Xanthocytophaga agilis: one gene and its partner. The protein of the gene in region 1 binds, or shares a complex with, the protein of each later gene. Links are inferred from orthologs where the notes say so. Each region holds a gene or a part of one and is shown in the gene's direction. Other genes may lie near its edges.

Region 1 (3,127 bases):
CAGCAGATACTTTTAATCCGGCCTGGCGGGTAGAATTCTCATTCAATTCAAAGCGCCATTTGTTTTCTTTAATTACAAAGTTTATGTTACTACCTTTTTGAGCAAGCCCCGGTTTCTCTGTGATTAACAACACAGGTTTACCAGCAAGTTTAGATTGCACATTTTCGAAGTTAACCTGAGAAGGAACAAATAACATCTGGCAGTTAGTGATTGCATCAGCTGATTTAAACTTCGTTACAACGATCTTTTGTGTACCAGCCATTTTGCCATTGGTTATCTTTACCAATTCATCATAAATCGATGAGTTGCCAACTACGCCAATAACAAAATCTCCTGATTGCCCTGCACTTGGCCACTGTACATACTTGGTGAAGTTATATAAGAATACAGCATGAATACGGTAATCATTCTCCTGGGCCCAAAGTTTGTTGGGGAGAGCCAACAGCATTAAAACAAATAATAGAAGAGTTTTTCTCATAGTCGTTAATAAAAAGGGTTGTTGATTTTTAGACAACAAATATAGTTGTTCACTTACTTGCGAAAATCATGTTATTATCATCCAACCTACCTGTAGTAGTTTTTTGCTCTTTTGCATGATATTGATATCTATACTTTGATTCTCTCCTCTAATGAAATGTGAATGAACTATCTGTACTTTGCACGTAAGATTTTAGGTGATATATGTATTATTTCACCCTCAATAAGTAAAGTTTATTGATTAATTTTGTGTTTCATCTATCACTTATCCTACTTATCATGAGCATTTTTGACGGAGATCTCGTTTTCCTGATTTATGCATTCTGACTAGTAAGCTTATATACTATTTATGTTAGATAAATTAGAAGCTATTGAACATCGGTTTAATGAAGTGGGTCAACAACTCACAGACCCATCTATAGTTGCAGACCGCCATCGGTTTTCCAAACTCAGCAAAGAATATAAAGACCTCGAAAAAATTGTCAAGGAGTATCATGCCTACCAAACACTCTTAGGCAATATTGAGAGTGCAAAGCAAGTACTGGAGACAGAAAAAGATGAGGAATTCCGGGAAATGGCCAAAATAGAGCTTGATGAACTCTCCCCTAGAAAAGAAGAAATGGAACAGAATATCCGAAATCTTCTCATTCCAAAAGATCCCAATGATAGTCGAAATATCATACTGGAAATTAGAGGAGGTACTGGAGGAGATGAAGCAGCTATTTTTGCAGGAGATCTTTTCCGTATGTATCAACGTTTTGCAGAGAATCAGGGCTGGAAAATAGATCTTGCAGACTTTACAGAAGGAACTATGGGAGGGTATAAAGAGATAACAGCCACAATATCAGGTGAAGACGTATACGGAATGTTAAAATATGAATCGGGTGTACATCGGGTGCAACGAGTTCCGGATACAGAAACTCAAGGACGTGTACATACTTCAGCTGCAACAGTTGTAGTGATGCCAGAGGCTGATGAGATTGATTTTGAACTCAGAGAAAGTGACATCAAAATGCAGTTTGCCCGAAGTGGTGGAGCAGGAGGTCAGAACGTTAACAAAGTAGAAACAAAGGTAATGCTGACGCACGTTCCGACAGGAACAGTTGTAGTATGCCAAACAGAACGTTCCCAGTTAGGAAACCGTGAAAAAGCGATGCAGATGCTTCGTACCAGGTTGTATGAAGAAGAAGTTCGGAAACAGGAAGCGGAGATAGCCAGTCATCGGAAAAGCCTTGTATCAACAGGTGACCGCTCTGAGAAAATACGGACGTATAACTATCCTCAGGGACGGGTAACAGATCATCGGATTGGCTTCACAGTCTATAATCTGCCTGTTGTAATGAATGGAGAGATTTTACCATTTATTGAGCAACTCCGAATGGCAGATAATGCTGAAAAATTGAAAGAAGGAGCAGTGTAAGAAAAGCATAGAAATGCAGTAACTATGTATTCTTCCAATGGCATCGAAGCAAAATAATACTGTATATTCCCGATCAAACCACGATTCAACCCTATCTATTTTTATTCTACAGCGAATATTTAGGCTATTTTCGAATTAAAATACTTGTGAGACTTATGCGTTTTCTCGGGAAATACATTTGCTTATTAATTCTGCTTACACTTTGTATAGTATCTTGTAAACCTCAGGATGAAATTCTGACCGACAATCCTAAACCTGTCACATTTTCAGAAGATGCCATTGTGTTTGATACTGTCTTCACTGCCCTCACCACCACAACGGAATACTTCTTTGTCCGAAATCCTAATAAAAATGCAGTTCTTATAAAGTCTGTACATTTGGGAAATCCAGCATCACCTTACTCTGTTATCATAAGTGGCCGCCCAATCACCTCTGCCAAGAATATTGAGTTACGGGGAGGGGATAGTTTACTCGTTATGGTTAAGATGGATATTCCTTCCAAAGATTCATCCAAAGCATTTGTATTGTATGACTCTCTGATGTTTGATATGCAGGATACTATGCCTAATATTAAGTTACTCGCATGGGGACAGGATGCAGTTTTTGTAAAAGAAAAACAACTGAGTTGTAATCAAACCTGGACAGCAGAAAAACCCTATATACTATTTGACTCTGTTATCGTTTCTGAGAATTGTCAGTTAACTATTGAAAAAGGAGCAAAAATTTATGCTTACAATAATGCGGCATTGGTTGTAAATGGTACACTTAAAGCCAATGGAACAATCAGTGAACCTATTCAGTTTATGGGATTCCGGCAGGATGGTGACTATAGGGAAGCATCAGGTTTATGGACAGGATTATCATTTCGAGGTTCAAATAAAGGGAGCTTATTAAATTTTGTCCAGATACGTAATGCAACCAATGCTATCTTTATAGACTCACCAGATACCGATTCTGAAACAGATGTAACGATACAAAATACCATTATTCAATATGCTCGCCAGTCGGGAATTTTAGGAATTGAATCTGATATACATGCAATTAATACACGTATTACACAATGTGGTGAATTTTATTTTGCAGGGCTAGGAGGAGGAAATTATCGTTTATGGCATTGTACGTTAGTAGGTACATACTATTTACTCCAGCGAGAAAATGGAGCATTGCTCTTTTCTGACTATGTAAAATTTAATAGTGTTGATCGGGAAAACAATCTCTTCTGTGAAGTAA
Region 2 (3,178 bases), on another replicon or contig:
CTTCTACAATAACGGATTGTATTTTCCGCTGATGCAGATCTACCATCATCTCTGCTAAAAATGTGGACTCACTTGCACACTTTATGTATTGTATGTATTCCCTGGATTCATCTTTCTTCAAGTTATAGCATAAAGTTGTTTGTGTCTGATCAAATAAGTGTAAAGAAGGAGATAACCGAAGATGCCGGTCAATAACAATGCGTACGGGATCTTCACCTGTCCAATCTCTGACATTAAGACGAGGATTGTCATATTGGGCTGTAGTTGTGCCAACCATAATAGCTGGCTCTTCACCTCTCCATTTATGTACTAATCTTCTTGACCAGTCATTGCTGATCCAGCGGGAATTGAAATCTAAACGAGCAATGAAGTGATCTGCTGTTTGAGCCCACTTTAGTATAATATAGGGTCGGCTTTTTTCAATGAATGTGAAAAAACGACGATTGAGCCATCTGGCTTCCTTTTCCAAAATACCTGTAGTAATTTCAATACCTGCATTCTTAAGTTTTTCAATTCCTTTTCCACCAACTAGTGGATTTGTATCTACATTGGCAATCACTACACGGCGTACTTTTTTTTCGATTAATAAATCCGAGCAGGGAGGCGTTTTGCCAAAGTGAGTACATGGTTCCAAGGTTACATATACAGTACTTTCAGGAAGTAACTCCAGATCATGTTCTTGTATAGAGTGGATAGCATTTACTTCTGCATGCCAGGAACCATACTTCTGATGCCACCCCTCTCCAATAATCCGATTGTTATGTACAATCACACAGCCAACCATAGGATTGGGACTTACAGAGCCCTGGCCAAGGCTGGCTAGTTCTAGTGCCCGTCGCATAAAATGAATGTCTGTTGGTATCTGATTGTGAATCATGTGATTGTTGAATTATAGATCGAAAGGTTTTATACATTTAAGAGTATTTATCGGCAGAAAGATACTATTTTTGTTTCTTGACTGTAATTATTATACCATGTTAACCACTTCTGCGCGTCAATTATTTGATCATATTACACATGTAATCAGTTCAATTTATGAACCGGAAGAGGCTCGTTCAATAACTTTTTGGTTGTTGCAGAATAAACTTGGATTAACAAAAACGTCAATTGTGACAGACAAAGTCATAACCAGTGTTGCAGCAAAAGACTTTAACGATTGGATTGCCCGTTTGTTACGACATGAACCTATTCAGTATATTTTAGGAGAAACAGAATTTAGGGGAAGAACGTTTCGGGTAAATTCTCATGTATTGATTCCCCGCCCTGAAACAGAAGAGCTGGTAGAATGGGTACTGGAAGAGTATAAATCAGCACCCGTTAAAAATTGCCGTATACTTGACATTGGTACAGGAAGTGGGTGTATTGCGGTTTCGCTGGCTGCAGAAATACCTGGGTCTGAAGTATGGGCCATTGATATTTCGAGTGGTGCTATTTCTATCGCAGAGCAAAACGCTCGGTTACAACATGTTACAGTTCATTTTCGGCAAATGGATATTCTTTCAGGTAATCTTCCTGAAGAGTTTCCTGTATACTTTGATTATATAATCAGCAACCCTCCTTATGTAACAATAGCAGAAAAGGAACAAATGCTGACAAATGTGATTGCTTATGAACCTCACCAGGCTTTATTTGTGCCAGATGATGATCCTCTTTTATTTTACAAAGTTATCGCATCCTTTAGTCAATCTTCATTACCAGAGTGGGGAAAGCTTTTTGTTGAACTAAATGAGCATTTTTCACAAGAGACATCGACTCTCATGCAATCATTTGGATTACATACTACTATTCGGCACGACCTTTTTGGAAAACCTAGAATGATGTGTGGAAGCCTTTCTGCCTAATTGATTGAACATAAGAACTTTGATCACTGGTACTTTGTTATAAAATTATTTAAACAATATATTGAAAAATTCATAAAATAAATTTATTTTTATGATATAATAAATATTTTTTTGTATAAATGTAATTTTATAAATATTGTGGGTTTATGGAAGGCAACGAAATCACAGTCCAGGAATTAAAGAAGATTATGAATCAGGGGATGCAATTTCAATTGTTGGATGTGCGTGAACAGGAAGAATATAAAAATGGATATATAAAAGCGGCAATACATATACCGCTTGAGGAACTGCCATCTTACTATGAGCAATTATCCAGAAACTTGCCTGTCATAATCTATTGCCATCATGGAATTGAGAGTACTTTAGCATTTGAATACCTCAATAAAACTCATGGATTTACTAACCTTTCCATATTAAGGGGAGGACTTCACGCCTGGGCGATTGAAATAGATCAGGCTATGATGTGGTATTGAGGGTAACCAAAGGAAAAAACTGTTTTATGTAATATTTGGCCTTTAAATAAAAGGCTTTTTTTACGCTATAATCTATTAATCAGCAAAATAGCCCTATAAAAGTACTTCCTTTCTTCGAGTAAACTTTTCATTTCTATGTAAGACTTTTGTAGAAAATGTAGAAAATTATCAACATTTCTGCGAAACTCTCTCTTTTACTTTTACGTACTTTACAACGTTTTTAAACCCAGCTAGTATCGAAGCAAGCAAAATACGTATTTAGGAGTGAGGCAACCGGGATGGTTTAGCTTCCTCAATCATTTGAAAACAGGTGTTATGACAAAATTATTACTGATTTCAGGTTTACTATTTCTTTCTTGCCTTGTATGCTCATCAACTACAGCCGCAGCTATCTTCACTAATTCATCTTACGCCTATTTAGGCCCGGCTGATAGTACAAAACAAGATGACGAATCTCCTCTGGTTCTTGATAGTTTAATTAGTTACGCTAAAAATTATTTGGGCGTACCTTATCGTTCAGGAGGCCATTCTGCCAAAGGATTTGATTGTTCAGGCTTTACATCACATGTCTTTTCTCGTTTTGGATTTTCACTGCCACGTACCTCTTATGGGCAGGCTACTGTTGGTAAAAAGGTAGAAACAGCCGAAATGCAGAAAGGAGATCTGATTTTCTTCAAAGGCCGTAATCGCAAAAGTAAAGTAATCGGACATGTTGGTATTGTAATTTCTGCTAAAGGAGAAAAAATCCAGTTTATCCATGCTTCTGTAAATAATGGAATTTCTATCGAAACCATTGACTCTAAATATTATAATCCGCGTTTTGTAAAAAGTATCCGGTTGATAGATTCTGAGCTTCCAATTCCA

The links.
Region 2: the proteins of prfA (region 1) and prmC are in contact, whole or in part, in a crystal structure (PDB 2B3T), measured with the Escherichia coli proteins. The link is inferred for Xanthocytophaga agilis from one-to-one orthologs.

Annotation. Positions count from the first base shown.
Region 1 is NZ_JASJOU010000006.1:55,343-58,469, reverse strand. The notes cover bases 76-2,861. They hold prfA (peptide chain release factor 1), read left to right. Parts: upstream 76-826; coding sequence 827-1,897; downstream 1,898-2,861. Other genes in these bases: QNI22_RS18310 (choice-of-anchor Q domain-containing protein), read left to right, coding at 2,053-2,861; QNI22_RS18320 (YfiR family protein), read right to left, coding at 76-478. Also shown: more of QNI22_RS18320, read right to left, coding at 1-75; more of QNI22_RS18310, read left to right, coding at 2,862-3,127. UniProt on the Escherichia coli protein: Peptide chain release factor 1 directs the termination of translation in response to the peptide chain termination codons UAG and UAA.
Region 2 is NZ_JASJOU010000007.1:363,756-366,933, reverse strand. The notes cover bases 71-2,907. They hold prmC (peptide chain release factor N(5)-glutamine methyltransferase), read left to right. Parts: upstream 71-974; coding sequence 975-1,841; downstream 1,842-2,907. Other genes in these bases: QNI22_RS21325 (C40 family peptidase), read left to right, coding at 2,630-2,907; QNI22_RS21330 (rhodanese-like domain-containing protein), read left to right, coding at 1,988-2,314; ribD (bifunctional diaminohydroxyphosphoribosylaminopyrimidine deaminase/5-amino-6-(5-phosphoribosylamino)uracil reductase RibD), read right to left, coding at 71-877. In the rest of the region: more of ribD, read right to left, coding at 1-70; more of QNI22_RS21325, read left to right, coding at 2,908-3,178. UniProt on the Escherichia coli protein: Methylates the class 1 translation termination release factors RF1/PrfA and RF2/PrfB on the glutamine residue of the universally conserved GGQ motif, i.e. on 'Gln-235' in RF1 and on 'Gln-252' in RF2.